DNA from 2 places in the Thermoanaerobacterium calidifontis genome. Region 2 is predicted to be linked to the other one. Evidence: riboswitches for the same ligand, from Rfam matches in the RefSeq annotation. Region 2 holds a riboswitch; the other holds the start of a gene.

Region 1 (12,865 bases), 580 kb from region 2:
AGAAAAAAAACTGAAAATACCAAGGGGTTTGTCATCTGCATTCTTTATACTTTTATTGATTGGAATAATCGGTCTTTTAATAAGCCTTTTAGTCACACAGCTTGTATTCGAACTCAATACTTTAGCTGAACACGCACCAAGTTACACAAAGAATTTTGATGTAGTGATATCTGATTTGATAGACAGAATTAGGAGATATTATGTATCGCTTCCTACAAACATCTCAACTTTCTTAGAAAGCAATCTTCAATCGATTTTAAATAATATATCTGTGTACGCTAAAAACTTCGCAGGATGGATATTAGGCTTGGCAACAAAGCTGCCTAACTTTTTCTTTATGTCAATAATAACAATCGTATCAACGTTCTTTTTAAGCAAAGACAAATGGCTCATATTAAACTTTATAAAAAGACAGTTTCCATCCAATTGGGCATTTCACGCTGAAAATATAAAAGGAGATCTCTTTCAAACTTTAATAGGCTTTATAAGGGCTGAAATAACCATAATGTTTATCACTTTTTTAGAAGTTTCCATAGGGCTTACGATAATAGGTTTTGATTACGCATTTTTGCTGGGGCTTTTAGTCAGCTTTATAGATATACTGCCTGTTTTAGGATCAGGCTCTGTATTAGTCCCATGGGCATTGTACAACATATTCACCAAAAACTACCTTATTGGAATCTACTTGCTTATCATATATGCCATCGTCACAGTCGTAAGGCAGATGATAGAGCCAAAGATAGTCGGCCAAAGCATAGGCCTTCATCCTCTTGTAACGCTTTTATCCATGTTTATCGGTGCAAGGCTTTTTGGTGGTCTTGGGCTTATAATGGGGCCAGTTTTCGTAGTCGTCTTTAAAACATTCCAAAAATCCGGCATAATACCATCATGGAAGTAAAATACCCATCTTAAAAGCGTAATGCTCTTAAGATGGGTATTTTTTTATAAGCTTTCTATTTCCTTTATCAAATTGGCCATCTCAATTGCCGTAACAGCCGCTTCAAACCCTTTATTGCCTGACTTTGTTCCAGCCCTCATGATTGCCTGTTCAACTGTATCCGTCGTAAGGACTCCAAATATTACAGGCACATCATAATCTACCGATATTTTTGCTACTCCTTTTGATACTTCATTTGCAACATAATCAAAATGCGGTGTATCGCCTCTTATTACAGCACCCAGCGCGATAATTGCATCGTATTTTTTTGATGTGGCCATCTTCTTTGATATAAGGGGTATTTCAAATGCGCCTGGCGTCCAAGCAATGTCAATGCTTTCATCATCTACACCATGTCTTCTTAAAGCATCCAAAGCACCATCCAAAAGTTTATTTGTTATAAATTCATTAAATCTGCTTACAACAATGCCTACTTTTAAGCCATTTCCAATGAGTTTTCCTTCATACTTTTTCAATACAATCTCTCCTTTGCTTATTTTTAAAATGAAGTAAATATGTGGTCAAATTTTTCTTTTTTTGTTTTAAGATATCTTTCATTGTGTCTATTGATTGAAACCTCTATAGGAACTCTTTCTACAATTTCAAGGCCATAACCTGAAATACCAACCAGTTTTTTGGGATTATTTGTCATTATCCTGAGTTTTTTAAGCCCAAGGTCCTTCAAAATCTGAGCTCCAATCCCATACTCTCTCATATCATCCGGAAAACCTAATCTGATGTTGGCATCTACCGTGTCAAGTCCCTCATCCTGCAAATGATATGCTTTAATCTTGTTTAAAAGTCCTATTCCTCTGCCTTCTTGTCTTAGATACAATAGTACACCTCCTTCTTTTCCAATCTTCTCCATCGATGTATGAAGCTGATCGCCACAATCACATCTTAATGAACCCATAATGTCGCCTGTCAAACATTCTGAATGAACCCTGACTAATGTAGGACTATCAGATAAATAACCTTTCACCAACGCAACGTGTTCTTTACCTGTTAAGATTTCTTCATAACCTATTATCGTAAAATCTCCATACTTTGTGGGCAAATATGCTTCTGCCACTCTTTTCACCAGTTTTTCATTTTTTCTTCTATATTCTATGAGATCAGCGATAGATATTATTTTTAAATTAAATTTTTTTGAAAATTCAATTAGCTCTGGAAGCCTAGCCATTTTCCCATCATCTTTTATTATTTCGCAGATTACACCAGCACTTTTAAGACCTGCAAGCCTTGCTAAATCACACGCTGCTTCCGTATGTCCCGCTCTTACTAATACTCCTCCTTCTTTCGCTTCCAATGGAAATACATGTCCTGGCTTTGTAAAGTCATCCGGCATCGATTCATCATCTATAAGCATTTTTATAGTAAGTGCTCTTTCATAAGCAGAAATTCCAGTTTTACAGTTTTTATGATCTACAGATACTGTAAAAGCAGTTTCTTTTTTATCGGTATTATCAAACACCATCTTGCCAATGTTTAATTTTTTAAGCCTCTCCCCCATCATAGGAACACATACCAATCCACGGCCGTACTTTATCATAAAGTTCACATGGTCACTTGTCACTTTTTCCGCAGCCATAACTAAATCCCCTTCATTCTCTCTATCTTCATCATCGACTACAATGACCATTTTTCCATTTTTTATATCTTCTATTGCGCTTTCAATAGTATCAAACATTTATGAACATCTCCTTATAAATAATTTTCTATTAAAAATTCATCAACGTTTTTCTTCGCTAAAAGCCTTTCTGCATACTTTGAAAGTATGTCAACTTCAATATTTACGGTATCTCCGATTCTTTTTATATTTAAAGTTGTATTGTTCTCTGTATGGGGTATAATTGACACTGTAAAGTATGAAGCTGATGATTCTACCACTGTCAAACTTATTCCATCCACAGCAATACTTCCTTTATCAGCCACATATTTTGAATATCTTTCATCAATTTTAATTTTAAATGTCGTCGTACTGTTTATTTTGTTTTTATCAATTATTGTACCAACAGTATCTACATGTCCCGTCACAATGTGTCCATTTAGCCTACCTGATATGCTTAATGCCCTTTCTAAATTGACAATGCTTCCTATCTTTAAACTTCCTAAATTGCTTGTTTTAAGTGTTTCATACATTATATCTGATGTAAATAAATCTTTACCTATATTTGTAACCGTTAAGCATACTCCATTTACAGCTATGCTATCTCCAATTCTTACACCATCTAAGACTTTTTTGCACTCTACTGCTATTTTGGTAATATTTCCTCTTTGAATCATTTTGACCTTTCCAACTTCTTCTATAATTCCTGTAAACATCTTAACACCTACTTTTTTATATAACCTTCTATAAGTATGTCATCGTCAAATTTTTTTATATCTATCTTTTCAATCATTATTGCATCTTTAATCAAAGCAATGCCATCACCTTCCACAGGCGTTAATGAATTGCTTCCACCTATTATTTTTGGAGCAATATAAAACATAACTTTGTCTACTATTCCTTCTTTTAAAGCAGAATAGTTGAGAGTTCCTCCACCTTCTATGAGAATACTATCTATCCCTCTTTCCCCTAACGTATAGATCAATTTCTTTAGATGGACTTTATTATCTTTTTTTTCGATTGTAACAACATCAACACCCAAATCATTCAAAGCTTTCACCTTATCATGTGGCATCATATCTGTTGTAGCTATTAATGTCTTAGCAGATTTATCAATGATGACATTTGCATCTAATGGAATCCTGCCGTGACTATCCACAATAACTCTTAAAGGGTTTTTATATCCTTGCAATCTAACAGTAAGATGTGGATTATCTTTTATAACTGTATTAATACCTACCATTATTGCCATAACGCTGCCTCTAACTTTATGGACATGCTCCCTTGATTTTTCATTTGTTATCCACTTAGAATCGCCTGTAAAAGTCGATATCTTTCCATCAATTGTTATGGCGGATTTTAATATTACATAAGGTTCTCTACTTATGATGTACTTTATAAATACTTCATTCAATTTCTCTGCTTCATCTTTTAACAATCCAGTATAAACATTTAAACCAGCTTCTTCAAGCTTTTTAATTCCTTTTCCTGCTACAAGTTCATTTGGATCCTCCATAGCGATAAAAACATTTTTTATGCCTGATTTTATGACAGCATCGACACAAGGTGGTGTTTTTCCATGATGGCAACACGGTTCCAATGTCACATAAAGCGTGGCTCCATTTACATCTTCTTTAGCATTTTTTAATGCATTTATTTCCGCATGTGGTCCTCCATAGTATTCATGATAGCCTTCACCTATAATTTTGCCATTTTTAACAATTACAGCTCCTACTAAAGGATTTGGGTTTGTGTGTCCTACACCAAGTTTAGCAAGCTTTAATGCCCTTTTCATGTATTTCTCCATAAATCACCTCAAAAAATTAGCCCTGAAGCATGTAATACTTCAGGGCATAATGACAATTGCCATTTCACCTTCTTTCATCCAGACTATACTGTCGGCTCTGGAATCTAACCAGATCTGCCATAAGGCTCGCGGGCTTTACCGCCGGTATGGAATTTCACCAATCCCTGAAGGTTTAATCTTATTTAGTTTCTATAATTATAACATTAATTTTATAAAAATGCTAGTCTATCATCTCTTCAATGGTTCCTCCAGCAGGAATAAATGGCAGAACCATCTCATCTTTGTCTATGATACACTCTAAAACATAAGGCTTGTTGTTTGACAATGCTTCACTAAAAGCATCTGTAAATTCTTCTTTCGTGTAAATTCTTCTTCCGGTTACCCCAAAAGCTTCGGCGACTTTTGAAAAATTGAGATTCGGGTTTAAATCTGTCTGAGAAAATCTTTTGTCGTAAAGGAGATTTTGCCATTGTCTAACCATGCCAAGTGTCTGATTGTTGAGGATTATCGTTATAACAGGTATGTTGTACACCGACATCGTTTCAAGGGCATGAATATTCATCCTTATGCTGCCGTCACCTGCAATATTCACCACTCTTTTGTCATCTCTCCCTACTTGTGCACCTATTGATGCAGGAAGTCCAAAGCCCATGGTACCTAATCCACCGGATGTGACAAATGTCCTTGGCTCTTTGAATTTATAGTATTGAGCCGCCCACATCTGGTTTTGCCCTACTTCTGTCGCTACTACAAGATTGTCTCCTCCAAGCTCTTGAACCCTTTCTACTATCCACTGTGGCTTCAATTTCCCATCATCTTTATATTTAAAGGACGTTTTGTCTTTTATCGATATAAGTTCATTAATCCATTCCCTATTGTCTTTTTCTTTTATCATTCCATTTAAAAGAGACAAGACTTCTTTGATATCTCCTACTAATGGCACATCAACATCGATATTTTTGCCGATTTCCGCAGGATCGATATCGATGTGAATGACTTTTGCATTTGGCGCCAGACCACCTGCTTTACCGGCGACTCTGTCGCTAAACCTTGACCCTACTGCAATCACCAAATCTGATTTATAAACGGCCGTATTGGCATATCTGCTTCCATGCATTCCAATAAGCCCTAATGACAACTCATCATCTTCTGGAAAGCATCCAAGGCCCATAAGCGAAGTAGCTACAGGTATCATGTGCTTTTTAGCAAAATCGTACAAATTCTTCGATGCTTCGCTCCATATTACTCCACCACCGGCAAAAATAACTGGTCTTTTGCTTGATGAGATTAACTGGGCTGCCTTTACTAAATCTGCTTCTAACACTTGATGCTTCTTTACTTCAACATAAAAATCCTTTCGCTTGACGAAGTTTATATCTGCAGTCTGAATGTCCTTTGGTATGTCTACAAGAACAGGGCCTGGTCTTCCATCTTTCGCTATAAAAAAGGCTTCTCTCAAAGTGTCCGCTAATTTATCAGGTGATTTCACAATAAAATTGTGCTTTGTCACAGGCATCGTGATTCCTGCAATATCCACTTCTTGAAAAGAGTCCTTTCCTATAAGGCTTGTAGCAACTTGCCCTGTTATAGCAACTATTGGCACAGAGTCCATGTAGGCATTGGCTATTCCTGTGACTAAATTGGTAGCACCAGGTCCTGATGTAGCAAAGCACACGCCAACTTTTCCAGTCACTCTTGCGTATCCATCTGCCATGTGGGCAGCCATCTGTTCATGCGTTGCAAGGATATGCCGCAAGTCAGAATCGTACAAAGCATCGTAAAGAGGTATGACGGCACCGCCAGGAATGCCAAAAACGACTTCTACTCCTTGCTCTTTTAATACTTCTATGACAACCTGCGAACCTTTTATGATCACGATATGCGCCTCCTTTCATGGAATTTAAGCTTTGTCAATCATTTTTTAAAACCGCACCAGTATTTGCAGATGTGACTAATCTGGCGTACCTTGCCATGTAACCTGTCTTAATGTGAGGCTCCGGCCTTCTAAAGTTTTTTCTTCTTTCTTCCATTTCTTCATCGTCTATCTTTAAGTTAAGCTTTCTTCCCGGTATGTCTATTTCAATGATATCCCCATCTTTTATCAAAGCGATTTCTCCACCTTCCATCGCTTCAGGCGACACATGACCTATGCAAGCTCCTCTTGTGGCGCCAGAAAATCTTCCATCTGTAATAAGCGCTACATCCTTATCAAGTCCCATGCCTGCCAGTGCTGATGTAGGGCTTAACATCTCCCTCATGCCAGGACCGCCTTTTGGCCCTTCATACCTTATTACAACGACATCGCCTTTTTGTATCTTGCCATCATAAATGGCTTTTATGGCTTCATCTTCTGAATCAAAGACTCTTGCAGGACCAGAATGGCGAAGCATCTCTTTAGCTACTGCAGACGCCTTTACTACAGAACCGTCTTTCGCAATATTTCCGTACAAAATCGCCAAGCCACCTGTATTGCTGTAGGGATCTTCTACTGAGTGTATTACATCATGATTTTTTATCCGCGCATCTTTGAAATTTTCACCGATCGTATCGCATGTGACTGTAATGCAATCTGTATTTAAGACTCCTAATTTTGACAGTTCTTTCAATACTGCCTGTATGCCACCTGCATGGTAGAGATCTTCTATATGATACTTTCCTGCAGGGCTTAATTTGCACAGGTTTGGAACCTTCTCATTGATTTCATTTATCTTTTCGAGAGGTATATGGACTCCAGCTTCGTGTGCAATAGCCTTTAAATGGAGAACTGTATTTGTAGAGCCTCCCAAAGCCATGTCTAAGCAAAAGGCATTTATAAAAGCATCTTCTGTCAAAATATCCCTTGCCTTAATATCCTTTTCTACAAGCTCCACTATCTTCATTCCTGCTTTTTTAGCAAGCCTTATCCTTTCTGAGTAAACAGCAGGTATCGTGCCGTTACCAGGAAGTCCTATGCCAAGCCCTTCTGTAAGGCAATTCATCGTATTTGCGGTAAACATTCCTGAACATGAACCACACGTAGGACAAGCAGACATCTCCATCGCCTTTAACTCGTCCTCACTTATCTTGCCTGCCTTCAATGCGCCTACCGCCTCAAACATGGAGCTTAAATCGCATGCTTCTCCTTCGTAACTTCCAGCCAGCATCGGGCCTCCGCTTATTACGATAGCTGGTATGTTTAGCCTTGCGGCCGCCATAAGCATACCTGGAACTATCTTGTCGCAGTTTGGTATAAGCACAAGTCCGTCAAGGCCATGGGCCATAGCCATCGTCTCAACGCTGTCGGCTATCAATTCCCTTGAAGCAAGAGAATACTTCATCCCTTTGTGATTCATGGCTATTCCATCACAGACACCTATTGTGGAAAATTCTAAAGGAGTGCCGCCAGCAAGCCTTACACCAGCTTTTACTGCTTCTGCAATCTTGTCAAGATTTATGTGTCCAGGAATTATGTCGTTTTTTGAATTAGCTATGCCTATTAAAGGCCTATTTATCTCATCATCTGTAAGCCCTAAAGCGTACAAAAGTGACCTGTGGGGCGCTTTTTCCACTCCTTTTTTTACGCTATCGCTTATCATAAAATCACCTCTTTAAATACTTTACAACCATGTCGCCCATCTCTTCGGTGTTTAAAATAGTGCCTTTTCCTAAATCAGGAGTCCTGTAGCCATCCTCCAATAGGTCGTTTACCGCCTTTCTTATGTCATTTGCGGCATCAACCATGTCAAAGGAATACTCCAGCATCATTGCGACAGATAGTATTGTAGCTAAAGGATTAGCTTTCTTCGTGCCAGCAATATCAGGAGCCGAACCGTGTACAGGTTCGTAAAGCCCAACTTTGTCACCTCTCAAGCTGGCTGATGGCAACATTCCTATTGATCCAGTAAGCTGTGATGCTTCATCAGACAATATGTCTCCAAACATATTTGATGTAAGTATCACGTCAAACTGTGATGGATCTTTTATAAGCTGCATAGAGCAATTGTCAACATACTGATGGTTTAATTCTACATCTGGGTATTCTTTACTCACTTCATTGACGACTTTTCTCCATAATCTTGATGAATCCAAAATATTGGCCTTATCAACCGATGTGACTTTTTTCTTGCGGTTTCTCGCCGCTTTAAACGCTATATGGGCAATCCTCTCTATTTCCATGGTGGTATACGATTCTGTATCATATGCCTTATACCCGTAATCAATCTTTTCCGTTCCTCTATCGCCAAAATATATGCCACCTGTCAATTCCCTTACAACAAGTACATCTAACCCATCCTTTAAAATTTCGTCTTTCAAAGGAGATGCACTTCTTAAAGAATTAAAGAGAGTGGCAGGCCTTAAATTGGCATACACGCCAAGGCTTTTTCTCAACGATAAAAGACCTGCCTCAGGCCTCTTATCGCCATCCAGATCATCCCACTTAGGCCCACCAACAGCCCCTAACAAAACTGCATCGCTTTTAAGGCACGCTTCTTCTGTTTCCTTAGGGTACGGCGTTCCAAACTCATCAATGGCACAGCCGCCAAACAGATACTTCTTTACTTCAAATTGGATGTTGTATTTTTCTGAAACAGCATCTAATACTTTAAGTGCTTCCTCCATTACTTCTTTTCCTATTCCATCCCCTGGTAATACAGCTATCTTGTACATCTATACCACCTTTTCCTTCACGTAGTTTACAAGGCCGCCACATTCGATTATCTTCTTTATAAACTCAGGAAATGGCTGCGATTTAAACTCGATGCCTTTTGTTATGTCTTTTATGACACCTGTCTCAAAATCGACTGAAACAATATCATCGTCTTCTATCGAAGATGCCGCATCAGGACATTCCAATATAGGCAATCCTATATTTATGGCATTTCTGTAAAATATTCTGGCAAACGACTTTGCGATGACACACGATATGCCAGACTCCTTTATGGCTATAGGAGCATGTTCTCTTGATGAACCGCAGCCAAAATTGTCTCCTGCAACCATTATATCTCCCGATTTGACTCTATCTTTAAAGCTCTTATCTAAATCTTCCATGCAATGGGCAGCAAGTTCTTTTGGATCAGATGTATTTAAAAACCTTGCAGGTATTATTACATCCGTATCCACATTATCGCCGTACTTTATTGCCTTTCCTTCCAATTAAGCCACCTCCTCAGGACTTGCTATATAGCCTTTTATGGCTGATGCCGCTGCTACAGCAGGACTTGCCAAGTACACTTCGCTTTCTGTGTGACCCATCCTGCCAACAAAGTTTCTGTTTGTAGTGGATATTGCCCTTTCACCTTTTGCAAGTATCCCCATGTGACCGCCTAAACAAGGGCCGCATGTAGGCGTAGATACAGCAGCACCTGCCTTTATGAATTCTTCTATATAGCCTCTTCTTACACATTCCAAGTATATGTCTTGTGTAGCTGGGAATATTATCAACCTTACATCTGGATGAACCTTCTTGCCTTTTAAAATTTCATACGTCACTTCCATATCTTGTAGACGGCCATTTGTACAAGAACCTATTACAACTTGATCTATCTTTACATTTCCAACATCATCTATGGACTTTGTGTTTTCAGGCAAGTGAGGAAATGCCACTTGCGGCTTTATCGTTGATAAGTCTATATCGTATGTCTTTACGTATTCTGCATCATCATCAGCTTTAAACACTTTGTAATTTCTCTTTGCTCTCCCCAAAACATATGCTTCGGTAATTTCGTCGTAATCGAAAATACCATTTTTAGCCCCTGCTTCTATAGCCATATTTGCAATTGTAAACCTGTCATCAATCGACAAAGACGAGATGTCGCCAGTAAATTCCATCGACTTATAAAGTGCGCCATCTACACCTATCATGCCGATGATGTACAGTATGACGTCTTTTCCGCTTACCCATTTATTAAGCTTTCCTTTAAGATTAAACTTTATGGCTTCGGGAACCTTAAACCAAGCCTTGCCTGTAGCCATGGCACAGGCCATATCAGTGCTTCCTATTCCTGTAGAGAAACACGTTATTGCACCGTACGTGCATGTATGAGAATCTGCACCTATTACCACATCTCCTGGCAATACTAAGCCTTTTTCCGGCAAAAGGGCATGTTCTATCCCCATTTGCCCTACTTCAAAGAAGTTTACGATGCCGTATTCTCTGGCAAATTTCCTTACGATATTTACTTGTTCTGCAGACTTTATGTCTTTGTTTGGGACAAAATGGTCAGGCACTAATGCAATTTTCTCTTTGTCGAATACTTCCTTTACACCTATCTTTAAAAACTCTTTTATGGCAACAGGCGATGTGACATCATTGCCTAACACCATGTCAACGTCTATCTCTATAAGATCTCCAGGTTTAACTTCATATCCGGCTTTATTAGCTAAAATTTTTTGTGTAAGTGTTAACCCCAAAGCTCTCCCTCCTTAAAACTCTTACTGTTTAAAATTACATCTTCTACGATTTCTCTTATATCTTCATCATCTACAACTTTTTTATTGTCAGCTACGTCTTTAAATCTCTTAAAAGCGATATTTATCTCATCTCGCGAAAGATTGAATCCCATGTTTTTTAACTTCAATTCAAAGGCATTTCTGCCGGATAATTTGCCCATAGATATATGATCAGTCGTTATGCCTATATCTTCTGGCTTCATTATCTCGTAGGTAGCTTTATTGTTTATGACACCGTGTTGATGGATTCCAGCAGTATGCCTAAAAGCGTTAAATCCAACAATGGCTTTGTTTGGTTGAAGTTCTATCCCTGCCATCTCACTTACCAGCTTGCATGTGCTGTAAATTTCCTTTGTGTTTATGCCATGGATTACATTAAAATAATCCTTTCTTGTATTTATGGCCATGATGACTTCTTCTAAAGCAGCATTTCCAGCTCTTTCCCCTATTCCACATACAGTAACTTCCACTTGATCCGCACCGCTTTCAACTGCTGAAAGTGAGTTTACCACAGCCATGCCAAGGTCGTTGTGGCAGTGGACGCTTATCGTCACATTTTCTCTGTCGTGAATGTTATCTTTTACGTACTCTACCAATCTGCCAAATTCTTTTGGAACGGCATATCCTACCGTATCAGGTATATTTATTATCTTAGCTCCAGCATCAATGACTTCGTTAAACACTTTGACCAAGAAATCCCAATCAGTCCTTGATGCATCTTCAGCAGAAAATTGAATTTCATCAAATTTACCTAAAGCATATTTCACACTGTCAACTGCCATTTTTAAAGCTTCATCTCTGGATATTTTTAACTTGTATTTTAAATGAATATCAGATGTGGCAATAAAAAGATGTATCCTGGACTTTTTCGCATTTTTTAATGCTTCATATGTTCTATCTATATCGCTTTTCACACATCTTGACAATCCTGCGACAGTGACGCCATCTAAATTCTCCCCTACATACTTTACAGCTTCAAAATCACCGTTTGATGCAGCAGGAAAGCCGGCTTCTATTACGTCAACTCCAAGTGAAACAAGCTTATTTGCTATCTTATATTTAGTTTCCTTGTCGAAATTGACGCCTGGCGTCTGCTCACCATCTCTCAATGTCGTATCAAAAACAATGACTTTTCTATCCCCCATAAACAAGCCCCCTCTTTACTTCTTTTTAAGCCATGACATCATTCCACGGAGCTCTTTTCCTACCTTCTCAAGCTTTTGATTTGCTTCTCTCTCTCTTATGGCATTAAACTGCGGTCTTCCTACAGCATTTTCCAAAAGCCATTTCTTTGCAAATTCTCCTGTCTGGATTTCCTTCAAAACTTGTTTCATTTCATTTCTCGTATCTTCCGTTATTATCCTTTTGCCTGTCATATAATCACCGTACTCTGCTGTATCAGAGATGGAATACCTCATGTTGGCAAAGCCGCCTTCATATATCAAATCCACTATAAGCTTCATCTCGTGTATACACTCAAAATATGCTATTTCAGGCTGATAACCGGCTTCTACCAAAGTTTCAAAACCTGCTTTCATAAGCTCTGTAACACCGCCGCACAAAACTGCTTGTTCACCAAAAAGATCCGTCTCTGTCTCCTCTTTAAAAGTAGTCTCTAAGACACCTGCTCTTGTGCCTCCAATTCCCTTTGCATAAGCCAATGCTGTCTCAAAAGCTTTTCCAGTGTAATTTTGATGAACCGCAACCAAATCAGGAACGCCTTTTCCTTCTGTAAAAACCCTTCTTACCAAATGTCCAGGCCCTTTTGGCGCTACCATGAATACATCAACGTACTCTGGCGGCACAATCTGATGGAAGTGTATATTGAAACCATGGGCAAAAACCAAAGCATTTCCAGGTTTTAAGTGCTTTTCTATGCTTTCTTTGTAAACTTTTGATTGCTTTTCATCAGGTATTAAAATCATTATTATGTCTGCTGATTCACATGCATCATCTACGTTTAACACCGTAAGTCCATCCTGCTTTGCTCTTTCAGCAGATTTACTTCCCTCATATAGACCTACCACAACATCTAAACCAGAATCTTTTAAATTAAGAGCATGTGCATGTCCCTGACTGCCGT
Region 2 (18,716 bases):
TGTAAAGCCATCACATAAGATGTTTTGTTTAACATAATCACTGACAGCCCAGGTATTTTTGACAACAAAGATGTAGTCAACTGGATCTGAATTTAAAATTATCTCCATCTTTCTATCCTTTTTTAGCCTTTCACATTCTTCTGTAGCATTATCTATCAAATTTCCCAAAATAGAGCATACATCATTAACCACTTTCTGCCTGATCTTCAAATCAACCGTACAAATAAATCGAACTGATATATCCTTTTTTATCGCCTTGCTTATTTTAGAATACAAGAGAAGATCTAATATGTCGTTTCCAGTATCAACTTTTATAAGGCTACTGCTTATGTCGTCAATGTAAGTCTTTAAAAATTCTTCAGCATCTTTGTACTTCATTTGTCTTATCAATTCATACAAAATCAGTATATTGTTCTTCAATTCATGTTTATTTTTTCTGTATAAATTATTTTGTTCTTCTACAAACTTGAGTTTAAAATCATTAATGATATTTTGGTACTCGTTTTTTCCATTTGTATATATCATCCTTATTATGGTAAAAACCAAAATATTTATAATGAAAATCGTAAAAAATAAAAACAATTTAAAGTCAGCCGGCATGAAATACCCTTGTTTATAGTAAATGCTGTTGCTTATCGTAATTATGACAAAAGTCATATACACAAAAAACAGTGCAATTATCTTATTCAAACTTTTCCTTACCATGTCATCACCACGAGATCTAATTTGCTTTCATATCATCCGGCTGGCTTAATATATCTTTCAATCTATCTCTGAATTCACTGTATAATTTCTTTGTTAGATATGCCTTTTTATTTTTATCTCTAAAGCTTATTTCAAGTGATGTTCTACTTACAGGTTTAATAGAATAAACTTTATATAGATTTACTATATAAGATCTGCTGGTCTTAAAAAACACTTTTTTGTTGAGGAGTTTGTAGACATCGCTAAGAGAAGTGTTTGACATAAAATCTTCAAACGCAGTGCAGAAAAAGGTTTTTTTCCTGTTAGCCTCAATAAAGTATATGTCATTTGTATTGACTAACCTCACGTCTTCACCGCATCTTACCTCTATTACAAAAGATGAATCGCTAAATTTTCTCTTTACCCTTTCAATAGTATTAATCAACCTGTTGTAATTTATAGGCTTTACAATATAGTCAGCAGCATATAGTTTTACAGCATCTTTTATATATTCATCATACGACGTTACGAATATGACCTCTGTATTTGGCAGCAAATCTCGAATATTTTTAACGACTTCTATTCCTGTCATTTGTGGCAGTTTTATATCCAATATGGCTAAGTCAGGTTTCACCTTTAGTATGGCATTTAATAAATCTCTTCCTTCGTTCGTGATGTATTCAACTTGAACATCGCTTATCTCCATGACCCTTTTGCTTATCTCTTTTCTAAGCGAATCTTCATCTTCAGCGATTATGGCTTTTAACATAACATCACATCCCTTTATGATTTTCCAACAATATAAATATTCGATATAAAAGAGAGAATTCCTTCAAAAAATGATAACCAATAGAAAAAAGAGAATAAGATGTCCTCATTCCCTTATGCAGAAATGAAAATGCCTATTTAATTGTACATCTAATATGTTCTACACTAATTATACAACAATTTTTAAAACTAAAATCGATTTAGAACGAAAATGACAAAATAAGGAACGAAAATGCAATATACCATCAAACCAATGTATCGATTAAAAGTTTTACGTTTAGAGCAGTTATAATCACCGCTAAAATAATTAAAACAGCTTTACTGGCTTTGCTGTTTGCATAATCGCCCATGACCTTCTTCGATGATGTAAGATAAATTTGAGTAAACACTGTAATCGGCAATTGTATGCTTAGTATCATCTGAGAAAATATCAAAACTTGAAATGAGTCTTTAAATAAAAATATTACAATAATCGCTGCAAAAAGCGAGATAAATATTCCTGTAAGCGTGTGTTTGTCTTTTATGTTGTAAGGTTCTTTAAAAATCCCAGCGTATATGGAACCACCTGCAATTCCAGATGTTACCGTTGATGAAAAACCTGAGAACAAAAGTGCTATTGCAAATACCAAAGATGCCTTCCCTCCAACAATAGGCTTCAAAAGCTCTCCTGCCTGCTCCAGCATATCCACAGCAATGCCTTTAGTGTAAAATGCCGCAGCCGAAAGAAGTATCATAGCACTATTTATGGCCCAACCTATAATCATCGAAAACAATGTATCAAGAAATTCAAATTTAAGCTGCTTTCTGACAACCGATTCATCCTGCAAGTTCCATTGGCGGCTTTGAATGATTTCCGAGTGGAGGAACAAATTGTGTGGCATTACGACAGCACCTAAAACGCTCATGATTACAACCATGGAACTATGAGGTATTGATGGATTTATCCAACTTATAGCTGCTGCTTTCCAATCGATCTTCACCATGTATACCTCAAACAAAAATGAAAGTCCTATAAGTGACACAAACCCGATTATGATCTTTTCTAAGCGCTTGTAAGAATTTGTATAAAGCACTAAAGATATGACTAATAGCGCTAAAACCGCCCCGATTTTTACAGGTATATTGAAAAGCATCTTTAGAGCTATAGCTGTACCTAATAGTTCTGCTGTAGATGTAGATACTGATGCAGCAACAGCCGACAGCAGGATAAATTTCGAAAGCCTGCTGTCTATAAATATGGATGTAGCTTCAGACAAACAGTAGCCTGTGACGATTCCAAGATGCGCTGCATTGTGCTGCAATATGATGAGCATTATTGTTGACAGTGTTATAACCCACAGCAGCTTATACCCATATGTTGAACCTGCAGAGACATTCGTGGCCCAATTTCCCGGATCTATAAAGCCTACCGTAACCAATATCCCTGGTCCAACGTATTTCAGAAAATTGACGAAAGGGACGACACTTCTATCTTCCTTAAGAAAATCTCCAATGGTTTTTATAAATTTCTTCATCTTTGCCTCCAAAGCAATACAAAAAAATAAATGGATTGTACCATTTATTTTTCTTCGACTTTAGCTTTAAGCAGATTTTCTTCATTTATGCGATACGACAATGTCAACAAGCTATCGCTTAAATGCACATTTTCCAGTATCACGTCATCGGGAACCTTTAAATCTATAGGAGAAAAGTTCCATATGGCTTTTATGCCTGCTTTCACTAATCTATCGGCCATAATCTGCGAATTATCCTTTGGTATGCAAAGTATGGCAATGTCTATCTTATTTTTAGACAAAAAGTCCTCTAATGTCTCCACATCCATTATCTCTATATCTCTTATTTTAAGTCCAAACAATCTTGGATTGACATCAAAAATTCCCTTTAAGCTAAATCCAGTTCTCTCAAAATTTGTGTAGTTTGCTATGGCCTGTCCAAGATTACCTGCACCAATGATAATAGTGCTGTATGTCTTATCTAAACCTAAAATCTTTGTCAGAGTATTGTAAAGCTCTTCTACGTTGTAACCATAACCTTGCTGTCCAAATCCGCCGTAATTATTGAGGTCCTGCCTTATCTGCGAGGCAGTCACGCCCATCCTTTCGCTTAACTCTCTGGATGAAATCCTTTTTACATCATTTTTCAATAATTCTTCTAAATATCTATGGTATCTCGGCAATCTCCTTATTACAGGCATTGGCACTATTGTTTTTTTAGTCATAAAATCACCCCAGACAAAATCCTAATAAAGAAATTATATTACATTGTAAATAATATGTCAACCTGGAAATATCTATTTTTTTACTGAGCAGGTTCCCACTTGTTGTAATCGCTGTTCATTATCACTATATCAACTCTCCTGTTAAGCTGCCTATTTTTATCGCTGTCGTTTGGCACTATTGGACGATACTCACCATACCCTACAGCCGAAATTTTTGCCGGATCCATCTTTACGTCATTCACCAAAATCTCAACCACATTTGTGGCTCTTATGACAGAAAGCTCCCAGTTTGAATGAAATTGATTATTGTTTATGGGCACATTATCTGTATACCCCTCGACGCGGATGTAATTGGGCATCGATTTTAATATGTTTCCTATTTTTATCAATGTCTCTTTCTGCTCAGGTTTGACATCTGCTGAACCAGTATCAAATAGCAATGTATCATTTAGGCTTATGACAAAACCTCTCTCGTCCACCTTGTAAGTCACCATGTTTTGAAGGTTGTACTGCTTTATAAGCTTGTCGAGCTGTGATGCAATCGAATTGTCGTTAGTGCCATTTGTACCTGTAGTCTTAATGCTGCCAAGTATGCTATTTCCACTTTGTTGACCTATGACGTAATTCGTTCCATCAAAAGTTTTACCAAGTGATGCAGCAATTTGCTGAAATTTCTGAGAATTAACCGTACTTATAGTATAAAGCACAATAAAAAATATCATTAGCAGCGTTATCATGTCAGAATAAGTAAGCAACCATCTTTCACTGTTGTCCTTTTTCCCTTCATCTTCTTCATGCCTTATCATCAGCAATTTCACCTTTCACACTTTGTTCTTTTGCTTTAGCAACTGATTCCCTTTCAACTACAAATGTCAGCAACTTCTTCTCCACTATCTTAGGATTTTCACCAGCCTGCAGTGAAAGGCTGCCTTCTAAGATTATCTCCTTTTCCGTCTTTTTGATCTGCGCTTTGTTCTTAAGCTTATTGCCTATAGGCAGCCATACAAGGTTAGCCATACTTACACCATAAAGTGTAGCTATAAAAGCAACAGCTATTGAAGGCCCCAACTTATCTGGTTCACTGAGATTTCCCAAGACGTGAACAAGTCCCATAACCGTACCTATGATACCCATGGTTGGGGAATATCCGCCAGCAGCTTCAAAGATGCTGGCTTCTCTTTTAAGCTCTTTATCTTCTATGTATATCCTATTTTCCATAGTAGTCCTTATAAGCTCAATATCCGCACCATCTATGACAAGCTCAATGCAGTCTTTTAAAATAGGATCGTAGTTTTTAATTTCATCTGACTGCAACTCCTGTTCAAGGCTTAAAAGTCCTTCGCTTCTGGCTTTTTGAGCGAGATACACAAAATACCTGATTATATCACCGTATTTGTTGCCTTCCTCTTTAAAAGCCTTCCCAATCAATTTCGGAAGTTTCAACATATCTTTCATCGAAAAAGAAGTCATAGTAGCGCCTATCGTTCCACCTAAAACTATAAGTGCTGCCGATACACCTATTAAAGACGCAACGCTTCCACCCTCCATGACAAATGCTAAGATGAGAGAGCCAAACCCTAACAAAATCCCTAATAACGTCGAAAAATCCATACACATTCACCTCGTTAATTTTGACATATATAATATCGGCAACAAAACCATAAAAATTAAATATCAATTGCACTTTAAATAGGACATAATCTTTGATATATTATATTATAACAGGAGGAGTATTAAATGGCTATAATATCAGCAAATAACGTAAATTTATCATACGGAATAAATAGCATATTAGAAAATATATCTTTCATTGTAAATGAAGGAGATAAAATAGGTGTTGTAGGAGATAATGGAGCTGGAAAATCGACTCTATTTAAGCTTATAGTAAAAGATCTTCAGCCTGACATCGGAAACATATCGATGCCACTAATAAGCGTAGGATATCTTGAGCAAAACGCCTATATAATAAGCAACAAGTCTATTTACGATGAAGTCAAGACAGTCTTTCAAGACATTGAAAATCTTGAAAATGAAATAAAGAAGCTGGAAAAATTGATAGCAGATACAAAAGATGAATCTAAATTATATAAGCTTCTTGACGAATATTCAAAGTTGACAGATGAATACAACAAAAAAGAGGGTTATTCGGTTGACAGCAAAGTTCGAGGCGTGCTTATAGGATTAGGCTTTAGCCAAGAAGAATTTGATAAACCTGTTTCTACCTTAAGCGGTGGCCAAAAGACAAGGCTTATGCTGGCAAAGGCGCTTTTAAAAGATCCTGACCTTCTTCTTTTAGATGAGCCTACAAATCATCTTGATATACCTTCCATAGAGTGGCTTGAGCAGTATTTGAGATTTTTTAGAGGAACTGTAATGGTCATATCACATGACAGATTTTTTCTCGACAGAATCGCAACTCGAATATTTGAGATAGAAAATAAGACATTGAAATCCTACGATGGAAATTACACAGAGTACGTAAAGAAAAAGAATGAAGAAATAAGCATAATGATGAAGGCTTATGAAGAGCAGCAAAAGGAAATCAAGAGAATACAGGAAATGATAATGATACAGAAAAATCGCCGCCGCGAAAAATCAGTAAAAATGGCTGAAAGCAAGCAAAAACTTCTGGACAAGATGGAGAAAATAGATAAGCCTTCTATAAACAATGAAACAATTAAACTTTCGTTTGATTTTATAGAAAAAAGCGGAAATGATGTTTTAAAGGTATCTGACCTCTCATTGTCTTTCGATAAACCTGTATTTCACAATATAAGCTTTGAAGTCTACAAAGGAGATAGAATAGCTATCTTAGGGCCTAATGGCGTAGGAAAAACTTCTCTCCTTAAAACCATCGTAGGCGAGATTGCAAATTACGAAGGAAGCATAAGCTTAGGCACAAATGTATCGATAGGCTATTATCAACAGGAGTTTTCAAATCTAAACGATGAGAAAACAATAATCGACGAAATATGGGATGAAAATCCTTATCTGACTCAAACAGAAGTAAGGACTATGCTGGGCTCTTTTTTGTTCAGCGGCGATGATGTGTTTAAACAAATAGGCAAGTTAAGTGGCGGGGAAAAAGCAAGAGTTTCCCTTTTAAAGCTTATCCTTTCAAAAGCCAACTTTCTACTTTTAGACGAGCCTACAAACCATCTCGACCTGAAGTCAAAGGAAGTGCTGGAAAAGGCATTGTTAGATTTTGGTGGCACACTTCTATTCGTGTCACACGACAGGTACTTTATAGACAAAATAGCCACAAAAGTATTGGAAATGTCCAGCGATTCTATTAAGGAATACTATGGGAATTATTCGTACTACGTAGAAAAAAGAAATGAAAATAATACAAAAGAAGACGAAGAGGAAAAAAAGACAAAGACACAGCTTAAGAACGAAAAAATGCGAGAAAAGCTAAAGCAGAAAGAAGCCAAAAAGCAAAGGGAATACATGGCACGAATAGAAAACGAGATAATAGAAACTGAAGACGCCATAAAAGAACTGGAAGAAAAAATGTGCAATCCCGATATATACAAAACTGGAGAAATCGTCGACACACAGTCAAAATACAATATGTTAAAAGAAAAATTAGAAAAACTGTATGAAGAATGGGAAATTTTAAGCGGGTAAATTATACCCGCTTTAATATTGCTTCTTCAAATCGATGACGTTTATGTAATCACCATCGCCCATATATGCTTTAAGGTTGTGTTTCAATATCTGTACTGCCCTTTCCATGTATCGAGGCGATATGCCTGCCGTATGCGGTGTGATCACCACATTTTCCATGTCCCACAGAGGACTATCTTTTGAAAGCGGTTCATTTCCAAATACATCCAATGCAGCGCCTCTTATGTTTTTTTGCCTCAACGCATCAATTAAGGATACCTCATCGACAACACTTCCTCTGCCGATGTTTATAAATACGCTGTCGCTTTTCATGCTTTTAAAAAACTCAGCATCTAAAAGATGGTATGTGTCATCAGTCAAAGGCAGCGCACATATTACGTAATCAGCATTTGAAACTGCATATATCATATTTTCATCTGTGTACATCTCATCTATAAAGGGACTTGACTTGCCTGATTTTCTCACTCCAACGGTTTTCATTCCAAATTCCCGTGCAATCCTTGCTATTTCTTCTCCAATGCTTCCGACGCCAAGTATGCAAACCGTCTTTCCGTACAATTCAGAAACCCTTACAGATTTGTCCCATTCTCTATTGATTTGCTTTCTTATGAAGTAATTTAATCCTCTTTCAAATAAAAGCATATACCCTAAAACTTGTTCAGATATCTGATACTTGTGAACACCTTTTGAATTGGTCAAGATTATATTCCTCTGCTTAAGTATATCAAACGGCATCGCATCAGCACCAGCACTCAATAGGTGAATCCATTTTAAGTTTTTGGCATCGTCTATCAATTCCTTTTTAGCATCTCCATCAAAGCAAACCAGCACTTCCACATCTTCAATATATTTGGAAATGTCTTCTACGTCGTCTTTGCTTATTACATTAAAATTTGTCGCAATGCTTTGTATCTCCTCAATATACTTTTTGCCTACCTTTGACAGAAAAAGCATGTTATTCATAATAGAAAGCCCCTTTCTTTTTTCCATTTGATTACATAATATCCAAACTATTAAAGTTAATCACAGTATCCACAAAGTTATCCACAGACACATAACAGCATCATGTCAGATTTAAAGACAATTTTCCACAATATGCACAGATTTTTCGCCAACAATCAAAAAAGTTTTAAATACGGAACAGCATTTAAGTCTAATCCTGAAACTCTTCCGCGAATAAAGTCAAAATACCCTGCACTTGCTATCATAGCGCCATTGTCTGTGCAGTACACTTGTTTTGGAAAATGAATCACAAACCCTTCTTCATCTGCCAGTTTTTTTAATCTTTCTCGAAGAAGGCTGTTAGAAGCCACACCGCCTGCTATGGATATTTTTTTTATGTTTTTAAACTTAGCAGCCTCAATAAGCTTTGATGACAAAACATCGACTACATTCATCTGAAAGCTGGCAGCATAGTCTGCCACATTTATCTCAATGCCATTTTGCCTTTCTTTGTGCAATTGATTTATGACTGCTGTCTTCAATCCACTAAAGCTAAAATCAAAATTATCCTTTTCCATAAAAGACTTTGGAAAGTTATACCGATATGGATCACCGCTTTTTGAGATCTCATCTATTTTAGGACCACCAGGATAGCCAAGACCTAATGCTCTTGCCACCTTGTCAAATGCTTCTCCTGCAGCATCATCCATCGTTCTGCCGAGAACCTCATACTGTCCATAGTCTTTTACAAATACGATGTGACTGTGTCCACCTGACGCTATAAGGCAAATAAACGGCGGTTCAAAATCGCTGTCAAGGTAATTTGCAGATATATGCCCTTCAATGTGGTTTACGCCAACAAATGGCACGCCTTTCCCGTATGCCAAAGCCTTTCCGTACGAAAGCCCTACCAGCAATGCACCTACAAGTCCCGGACCGTATGTAACAGCAACAACATCAACGTCATCAAGCGTCACATCTGCCTTCAAAAGAGCCTCTTTCACCACATTTCCAATGGCTTCAATGTGGTTTCTTGATGCTATCTCAGGGACAACACCGCCAAATTCCTTGTGTATATTTATCTGCGAATATATGACATTAGACATCACGATTTTACCGTCTCTTACGACACTTGCCGATGTCTCATCGCAGGATGTTTCAATCCCTAATACTATCGTGTTTTCCCTCATACAATCTCTCCTTACATATCGTATTTCCACATTATAACTGCATCTTCATTGTTGTCCTGATAATACCCTCTTCTCTTGCCAACAGGTCTAAATCCGTATTTTTTATAAAGCGATTGTGCTACAAGGTTAGATTCTCTCACTTCCAGCGTCATAGACGTTATGCCTTTATTTTTGGCAAGTTCAATAAGCCCTTCAACGATGGCAGAACCTACACCTTTCCCTCGAAAATCCGGATGAACGGCAATGTTTGTTATATGTCCTTCATCAACAACCACCCAAAAACCACCGTATCCAGCCACCTTGCCATCTACCTCAGCAACAATGTAGTGTGCACAACTATTTTTCGTAACTTCCATCACAAATGATTCAAAAGACCATGGCACAGAAAAGCTTAAATACTCAATTTCCATGACTTTGTCTATATCGCTTTTTACCATAGGGCGAATCTTTATATCCATAAAACCCTCCAAAACATCACTTAGAATTTTCCAACGGTGCAGGCTTTCTAATATAATACGGTTTAAAGTCAAGATATGTGCATATCTCGCCCTTTGATATTTTTTTAAGTGCCATCATTCCAACCGATGACGCTCTTGATATGTTGTTAATCGGCGATGCAAAAAAGGCATCTGGCAACGCACTTTTTAATGTGTCTTTATAAGCAATAGTACCATCTCCGACGAATAAAACTTCTTCACCGTATCCCTTTACTATGTCCATAACTACGCCTAATTCTTCCAGTGACACATCTTTAAGTCTATTTAACTCACTTCCACCTTTATAAAAAGCCGTATAGACGTTTCCTCTTAACGCATCAATAATAGGGCAGATGATGCCTTTAAATTCTCCTACGTTATAGGCAAGGGCATCTAATGATGATACGCCAACAATTGGCACATCAAAAGATTGAGCTAATCCCTTCGCAGTAGCGGCACCTATCCTTAAACCTGTAAAAGATCCTGGTCCTTCACATACAGCTATATGGGTTATTTCCTCCTTTTTTACCTCCGCCATTTTTAAAAGTTCATCCATCATTGGCATCAATATAACAGAATGCCTCAGATGATTTATAGAAAATTCACCTATTAAGCCACTTTCATCCACTAAAGCGACAGTAGCCGTCTTTGACGATGAATCTATTGCAAGTACCTTCATCACTTCATCTCCTTAATCACTTCATCGTATTTTGCACCATGTGATTCTATCTCTATTATCCTCTCATCGAAAGAATCACCCATGAAAATATGCACAAATATATTTTCCTTCGGGATAAGAGGCATTATCTTTTCAGGCCACTCAATGACACAAACACCGTCACCGTAAAAATATTCCTCATAGCCTATATCGTACAATTCCATGTAGTCGTCAATTCTGTACACGTCAAAATGGTAAAGAGGAATTTCTCCCATATGCTCATTTACAATCATGAATGTAGGGCTTGTGACATAGTCCCATATACCCATACCTTTAGCAATGCCTTTTGTCAAAACTGTCTTGCCTACACCTAAATCTCCAGATATAAGCACGATACTTCCTCTTTTTAGCAAACTGCCTAACTTAACTCCTATCTTTTCCGTTTCATCAGAGCTTTTTGTCCTAAAATGTATTTTCATTGAGAACACCACCGTGAAATTTATACAAATATTATATACCAAGTATACCATAAAACAAACGCCTAATGGATGAATAAAAAAGCGCAAAAAAATAACGGAACACTGTCCGTTATTTTAAGTGACTACATCTTCAACATTGGAGATAATTTCTTGTAAATGAGGAACGTGATTAGAGATATTACTAAGCCTTTCAAGATGTTGAAAGGAAAAATACCGTACGCTATCAATGTCTTCAAATCAACTATATGGCTATTTACCGCCTTTCCCATTCCAACGATGGCGCTTAACGGCCAACCCATTATCTTCTGATATAATGGCAAAAATACATAGTAGTTTAATACTGATCCCGCAATAGCCATGACAATAGTTCCTAAAATCATTGCAAATAACGCTGACTTTTTAGATTTGTTTCTCATGTAGATTACGCCAACAGTAAATACGTAAATAGAGCCTACAACGAAATTGGCCACTTCTCCTATACCTGCAGATTGACTAACTGGAAGATGTATCACATTCTTTACAATCTCCACAAAGATGCCGTATACAGGCCCTAATGCAAATGCTGCTAAAAGAGGCGGTATATCGCTAAAATCAAATTTTAAAAAACTTGGAAATAGTGGCAATTGAAATTCTAAGTACATCAGTACAAATGCTATTGCGGAAAGCAGCCCTACAGTTACAATCACTTTTGTCTTGCTGTGTTCCATAAATGACACCTCCAAATTTAAAAATCCCGAAGAAACATCTTCAGGATGAAAGCAAACAAAAATAAATCTTCTTCCATCCAGACTGTACTGTCGGCCTTGGAATCTCACCAAGTCCACCGCATCTGCGGGTCGCGGGCTTGCTTACGCTTACCGCCGGTCGGGAATTTCACCCTGCCCTGAAGATATTCTCCACTGGTTTATTCAATTCTAAATATTATAATGTCACAAATATATCAATTTGTCAAGTATTTTTTAATCGTCAACCACAACAGTGCCTGTATTTCCTGATAAAGCATCATGTGCCTTTTCTAAAGACGTTATTATGGCTCGCCTTCCTTTTCTTGACCTGGCAAACCTTATTGCAGCCTTGACTTTCGGCATCATTGAGCCTTCTGCAAAATGGCCTTCGTTTAAATACATCTCTATATCATGGCTTGAAATCACATCCAGAGGCTTTTCATCAGGCTTTTTGTAGTTGATGTACACTTTTTCTACAGCGGTCAATATCAATAAAATATCTGCATCCAAATCTTCTGCCAATTTCTCAGATGCCAAATCTTTATCTATCACAGCAGCCACACCTTTTAAGCTGCCATTTTCCCTTACTACAGGTATTCCTCCGCCACCCGCCGTTATTACAACGACACCGTTTCTCTCCAAAAGCTTTATTGTGTTTAATTCAACTATCTCTTTAGGCTCTGGTGATGCTACGACTCTCCTATATCCTCTTCCACTGTCCTCTACCATCTGATATCCTTTTTCCTTTTCCAATAGCTCCGCATCTTCCTTAGAGTAAAATGGCCCTATTGGCTTTGTAGGATGTGAAAATGCAGCATCATCTTTATCTACAACAACCTGTGTAACGATTGTTGCAACATCCTTTTGTATATTCTTCTCTTTAAAAACCTCGCCTAAACATTGCTGAATCATATAGCCTATCATTCCCTGGCTTTCCGCGCCGCACACATCAAAGGGCATGGCTGGTATTATGTTAGACGCTGTCTCGTTCTGTATTACGATGTTTCCTACCTGTGGCCCATTTCCATGTGTCACAATGACAGAATACCCTTCTTTTATGATGTCTGCAATGTACATAGCCGTCTTTCTAACTGTATTCAATTGTGATTCGGCTGTAGGCACCATATCCTTGTCTTGCAGTGCATTTCCCCCAAGCGCAATTACTACTTTTCCTTTCATCGTATCCTCCTACTTACGCAAATAATGACATTCTACATTATATCATTTTATTCGCGATTTGAATAGTATGTGAAAAAGCCAAGGCAAATTGCCTTGACTTTTTTAGAGAATCGTCGCTATCATGACAGCCTTAATGGTATGCTTTCTGTTTTCAGCCTCGTCCCATACCCTCGACTGCTTTCCTTCAATCACTTCGTACGTTACTTCCTGTCCTTTTACAGCAGGCAAGCAGTGCAAAAATATCGTGTCAGGCCTATTTGTCTTTTTCATAAGCTCGTCGTTCACTTGGAATGGCCTTAACAGCATTTCTCTCTCTTTTTGCTTTGATTCTTCTCCCATAGATGCCCATACATCTGTGTAAATTGCATGTGCGCCTTCTAAGCCTTCACCAGGCACATCTGTCAGAGTAAATGTCCCTCCATTTTCGGCAGCCATTTCTCTAATCTCATTTATGTAGTCCTCTTGAGGCCAAAGCTCTCTTGGCGAATTAATAACGTATTCCATGCCCATCTTGGCACAGCCGATAGCCAGCGTATTTGCCATGTTGTTTCTTCCATCGCCGACAAACACCAATTTTGTGCCTTTTAAGTGTCCAAATTCCTCTTCTATCGTCATTAAATCAGCCAAAACCTGTGTAGGATGGTATTCGTCTGTAAGCCCATTGTATACAGGGACGCCTGAATACTTTACAAGAGCTTCAACAGTGCTTTGATTGTATCCTCTAAATTCGATGGCATCAAACATCCTGCCGAGAACTCTCGCAGTGTCTTCTATGGATTCTTTTGCCCCAAGCTGAATATCATCTGTCGACAAGAAGACAGGGTGTCCTCCTTCTTCGCCAAATGCTGTCTCAAATGCACACCTGGTCCTTGTTGAGCGCTTTTCAAATATCAATGCGATTGTCTTTCCTAAAAACCTTTGATGGACTATTCCTGCCTTTCTTTCTGCTTTAACCTGCTTTGAAATGTCCAGAAGATACCTTATCTCCTGCGGTGTATAGTCTTTTAAAGATAATAAACTCCTGCCTTTTAAATTAAATCCCATTTACTTTACTCCTTTCAAAACTATATTTATCTTTTAAATACCAATTGTCCATTTATGAATACAAACTTTGTCTTAGTCTTTATCTCAATTGGATTTCCGTCAAATACGGCTATATCAGCATCTTTTCCCTTTTCTATGCTGCCAACTCTATCGTCTATTCCGACGATCTTAGCTGGATTTATCGTAATAGCCTTTAATGCCTCCATCTCATCCATACCTTCTCTTACTGCAAGACCTGCACAAATCGGCAAGTAATTAAGCGGAATGACAGGATGGTCTGTCATAATGGCTACATCCAACCCTGCTTTTGATAAAATCCCCGGCGTCTTAAAAGTAAGGTTTGCAAGCTCCACCTTTGATCTTTCAGATAATGACGGACCAACGATGACTTTTGCCTTTTCCATGACAAGGTAATCAGCTATAAGATGGCCTTCAGTGCAATGGTCAATGGTTATGTCCACGTTAAATTCCTTTGCTATCCTTAAAGCAGTGAATATGTCATCAGCCCTATGGGCATGTGCCTTTAAAGGTATCTCTCTTTTTAATACTTTAACCAAAATCTCAAGCCCCAGATCTCTTGACGGCTTTTTCTCATCATCAGAAGGATCTTTCTCCATGTCCTCCATGTACTCTTGGGCCTTTATAAGCTCCTGTCTAAGCAGTGCAGCAATGCCCATTCTAGTCATAGGCATCTTGTGCTGTTCATTGTAGACAGATTTCGGGTTTTCTCCAAAGGCCACTTTAACCGCCACAGGTTCTTTTACTATCATATCGTCGATGCGTCTGCCATAAGTCTTGATGGCTACAAATTGTCCACCTATGACATTAGCACTGCCAGGACCTGTAACAGCCGTAGTAACGCCTGCCTCGTATGCTTCTTGAAAATACTTATCCATAGGGTTTATGCCATCAATAGCCCGCAACTGTGGTGTGATAGGATCTGTCTCCTCATTTCCATCTGCCCCTTCAAACCCTACGGCATTTTCCCACATGCCCAAGTGGCAATGAGCATCTATCATGCCTGGCATCACTGTAAGCCCAGATACATCTATGACTTCCGCATCAAGCGGTGCTATTATTTCCTCACCTACATCTAATATCTTTCCATCTCCTATAAGTACATCAGCCTTTTCATAGTTTTTCCCTGCCATAGTCAATACTTTGCCGCCTTTTAAAAGATACACCGTAAAACCCCCCGTCTTTAGAATTTTTCAAATGAAAAGAACCTAAAAGATATTATACTACACTGATAAAAATTGTAAACAGAGTAGCAAGTTTAATTTATCTTCTTGATTATCTTGTCTTTATTTAAAAATCCTATGACAAATAGAATAACCGCTATCACTGAAACAACGGCAGAAACCATGTAATTTTTATGTTCAATGTTTGAACCAATATATGAAGAAATAACTATTCCCGGAAGTCGAGCTAAAGCCGTTATGAAAAAATAGTTTACAAATTTGACTGGTGTTAATCCTGCCACATAAGACAAAGCATCTTTTGGAAGCCCTGGCATCAAAAATACAATAAAAAGCCCCATCTCGCCTTTTTTGTTGTTTATGATGTAGTCAAACTTTTTTAGCTTATCCTCTGAAATCATTCCCCTCACAAACTCATAACCCAAAAACCTTGCTATGGCAAAGCACAAGAGGGAGCCAATGGTTATGCCGATCAAAGAATAGAGAGAACCTAAAACAGCACCATAAAGGTATCCACCAGCTACCTGCACCACTTCACCAGGTATTATAAATATTACAACCTGCAGCACCTGTATAAGTATAAACACCAGCACGCCTTTTGCACCAAAGCCTAAAATCCACTTTTCAAACTTTGCAGGGTCTTTTAAAAGGTACGTAAGGTAGTCGCCATACCGAAACAGTACCCAAAAAAACAAAAATACAAAAGCCCCTATTAACAAGCTATTTACGAAAAGCTTATTTTTATTTCTCCTCATCTATTTTCCTCCTAAAGATTTCTAAACCTGCTTTCATCGTAAGGCATCGAAGATTTTACGCTGTATACCTTCATTTCAGGATACCTTAAAGCAGAAAGCTTCCCTCCAAATACACACCCTGTATCTATATTAACCGTATTATTTAAAAACCTCGGCTCTTTCACAGGCGTATGGCCGTACACGACAATCGGTTTGCCTTTATAGTCCTTTGCCCAGTCAAGCCTTACTGGCGTGCCATCTAGATTTTTTTCACCTGTTATATCTCCATATAAGACAAATTGCCTTACGTATTTCCCGTAAAAGCCTATGTATTTTTCTTTAATTCCCGCATGTGCCACAACAAGCTTGCCATCATCTAAAACAAGGTACATTGGAGCCATTTCGTAAAGCTCTTTAAAATGTGAAATGACTATTCTTTTTTGCTTCTCGCTTAAGTCATTTAACTCGGCTACTGTTGTCTCTAATCCATGTATGATTTTCACATTGTGACCTATAAGATAGCGGTAAAGCTTGTTGCAATGGTTGCCAGGCGTGTAAAGAGCTTTTTTAGCCTTAACATTTCTATACACAAGTTCAATGACACCTACAGAATTAGGCCCTCTATCTGTAATATCGCCTAAAAACACAAGTTTTCTATCATCTTTATGGAAGTATACACCGTCTTTTAATGTGTAGCCCAATAAATCTATTAATTCTGTAAGCTCTTTATAGCAGCCGTGAACATCTCCGATAACGTCATAAGCTGTCAATATAAAACCTCCATTTGTTCATATCATACATATATTATTTCATTGAAAGTGATATTCTATTTCTTTCTACATCGACGTCAATTACTCTTACCTTAACTACATCACCTACAGATACCACATCCAAAGGATGACTTACGTACTTTTGAGACATCTCTGATATGTGGACGAGTCCATCAGTATGAACACCTATATCTACAAAGCACCCAAAGTCAACGACGTTTCTTACAGTCCCCATCAATTCCATCCCAACTTTAAGCTCCTCTATCGTCATCACATCAGATCTCAAGATTGGCTTTGGAAGGTCTTCTCTGGGATCTCTGCCAGGCTTTTTTAATTCATTTACAATGTCATTAAGCGTAGGAATTCCTATGTCGTATTCTTGTGATAACTTCAAAAGTCCATACTCCTCAAGTTTGTAAGCAAAATCCCTCAAGCTTTTAATATCTAACTTATCCTTAACATATCCAAACTTCAAAAGAAGCTTTTCCAATACCTCATAACGCTCTGGATGTACACCTGTAGAGTCGAATATGTCGTCACCATTTAATATCCTTAAAAAGCCTGCACATTGCGTAAAAGTCCCTTCACCTAACCTTTTGACTTTTTTCAGCTCGTTTCTATTTCTAAACTTGCCAACCGTATTTCGATACTCAACTATGTTTTTCGCTATGGTCCCATTTATACCTGCTACGTACTTTAAAAGCGATACAGATGCAGTGTTTAAGTCGACTCCTACGCTATTTACGCAGTCTTCAACGACACCATTTAAAGCTTCGCCCAGCATCTTCTGGTTTACATCGTGTTGGTACTGCCCTACTCCAATAGACTTAGGATCGATCTTTACAAGCTCAGCAAGGGGGTCTTGAAGCCTTCGCGCCATCGATATGGCCCCTCTTAAGCTTACGTTTACGTCAGGAAATTCCTCTGTCCCTATCTCTGACGCCGAGTACACCGATGCACCAGCTTCATTTACTATGACGTACTTCAAATCTCTGTCCATCTCTTTGATTAGATCTGCTATAAAAATTTCGCTTTCTCTCGATGCAGTTCCATTTCCTAATGAAATAAGACCAACATTGTACTTCTCTATCAAGTCTTTCAAAACCGCCTTTGCTCCATCTACATCGTTTTGAGGCAGCGTAGGGTAGACAGTGGCAGTATCTAAAAGTTTTCCTGTTTCATCTACAACGGCAATCTTGCACCCTGTCCTGTACGCTGGGTCAAACCCCATCACAACATATCCTTTGACAGGTGGCTCTAAAAGGAGGCTCTTTAAGTTCATCTTAAACACTTTTATAGCTTTATCTTCAGCAATCTCAGTAAGCTTATTTCTTATTTCCCTCTCTATAGATGGTTTGATAAGCCTTTTGTATGAATCAACTATTGCACTTACATGATACTCTTTAAAAATCGATTGATTATTTACACTTTCTGCGATTAATCTATTCACTATCTTTTCATCATCTACGTCTATCTTGACAGAAATATACCCTTCTCTCTCAGCTCTGTTAATAGCTAGAATCCTGTGAGGAGGTATCTTTTTAATTGACTCTCTGTAGCTGTAGTACATCTCATAAGGAGATTTTTCATCTTTAAGCTTTTCTGTAACAATACTGCCATTTTCCCAAATGGTATCCCTTATGTACTTTCTCGTATCTGCATCATCAGATATGTCCTCTGCCACTATGTCCATCGCGCCTTGATAAGCTTCTTCTAAAGTTGCCACTTTGTCATTTAAAAACTTCAAAGCGTAGTCATCTGGATTTCCTTCTTTGACATTGCCTTCAGATATCAACTTAGACAGATCTTCAAGCCCTTTTTCTTTCGCCACAGTTGCCCTTGTCCTTCTTTTTGGTCTAAAAGGCCTGTAGATATCATCTATTTCCTGCAGTGTCTTGCTGTTTTCTATTTTTTCTCTTATCTCATCCGTAAGCTTACCCTGTTCATCAATCAAACGAATCGTATCGGCTTTTTTCTCCTCTAAATTCCTTAGGTACAAAAGCCTATCGTAAAAATTTCT

What was found. Region 2 has a riboswitch for FMN ahead of ACZ42G_RS11185 (ECF transporter S component). Riboswitches for the same ligand answer to the same signal wherever they lie in the genome.
Region 1: it holds a riboswitch for FMN, as region 2 does, so the genes downstream of both, ribD (bifunctional diaminohydroxyphosphoribosylaminopyrimidine deaminase/5-amino-6-(5-phosphoribosylamino)uracil reductase RibD) here and ACZ42G_RS11185 (ECF transporter S component) in region 2, are expected to answer to the same signal.

The regions. Positions count from the first base shown of each region.
Region 1 is NZ_AP042436.1:21,112-33,976, reverse strand. Features, by position in the region: gene ytvI (sporulation integral membrane protein YtvI) at 1-898, shown strand, start outside; gene ribH (6,7-dimethyl-8-ribityllumazine synthase) at 943-1,413, opposite strand; gene ACZ42G_RS00155 (bifunctional 3,4-dihydroxy-2-butanone-4-phosphate synthase/GTP cyclohydrolase II) at 1,437-2,627, opposite strand; gene ACZ42G_RS00150 (riboflavin synthase) at 2,642-3,262, opposite strand; gene ribD (bifunctional diaminohydroxyphosphoribosylaminopyrimidine deaminase/5-amino-6-(5-phosphoribosylamino)uracil reductase RibD) at 3,271-4,353, opposite strand; FMN riboswitch at 4,416-4,529, opposite strand; gene ilvB (biosynthetic-type acetolactate synthase large subunit) at 4,574-6,229, opposite strand; gene ilvD (dihydroxy-acid dehydratase) at 6,264-7,928, opposite strand; gene leuB (3-isopropylmalate dehydrogenase) at 7,933-9,000, opposite strand; gene leuD (3-isopropylmalate dehydratase small subunit) at 9,001-9,486, opposite strand; gene leuC (3-isopropylmalate dehydratase large subunit) at 9,487-10,743, opposite strand; gene ACZ42G_RS00115 (2-isopropylmalate synthase) at 10,734-11,927, opposite strand; gene ilvC (ketol-acid reductoisomerase) at 11,943-12,865, opposite strand, start outside.
Region 2 is NZ_AP042436.1:2,122,296-2,141,011, forward strand. Features, by position in the region: gene ACZ42G_RS11125 (sensor histidine kinase) at 1-690, opposite strand, end outside; gene ACZ42G_RS11130 (LytR/AlgR family response regulator transcription factor) at 722-1,453, opposite strand; gene ACZ42G_RS11135 (Nramp family divalent metal transporter) at 1,698-2,966, opposite strand; gene ACZ42G_RS11140 (redox-sensing transcriptional repressor Rex) at 3,011-3,670, opposite strand; gene ACZ42G_RS11145 (OmpA/MotB family protein) at 3,751-4,476, opposite strand; gene ACZ42G_RS11150 (flagellar motor protein) at 4,463-5,281, opposite strand; gene ACZ42G_RS11155 (ABC transporter ATP-binding protein) at 5,408-7,300, shown strand; gene ACZ42G_RS11160 (D-2-hydroxyacid dehydrogenase) at 7,313-8,290, opposite strand; gene tsaD (tRNA (adenosine(37)-N6)-threonylcarbamoyltransferase complex transferase subunit TsaD) at 8,419-9,432, opposite strand; gene rimI (ribosomal protein S18-alanine N-acetyltransferase) at 9,444-9,890, opposite strand; gene tsaB (tRNA (adenosine(37)-N6)-threonylcarbamoyltransferase complex dimerization subunit type 1 TsaB) at 9,907-10,587, opposite strand; gene tsaE (tRNA (adenosine(37)-N6)-threonylcarbamoyltransferase complex ATPase subunit type 1 TsaE) at 10,587-11,045, opposite strand; gene ACZ42G_RS11185 (ECF transporter S component) at 11,168-11,752, opposite strand; FMN riboswitch at 11,814-11,940, opposite strand; gene arcC (carbamate kinase) at 12,005-12,949, opposite strand; gene argF (ornithine carbamoyltransferase) at 13,052-13,993, opposite strand; gene ACZ42G_RS11200 (amidohydrolase) at 14,020-15,177, opposite strand; gene ACZ42G_RS11205 (TVP38/TMEM64 family protein) at 15,270-15,947, opposite strand; gene prpE (bis(5'-nucleosyl)-tetraphosphatase PrpE) at 15,959-16,696, opposite strand; gene ACZ42G_RS11215 (Tex family protein) at 16,731-18,716, opposite strand, start outside.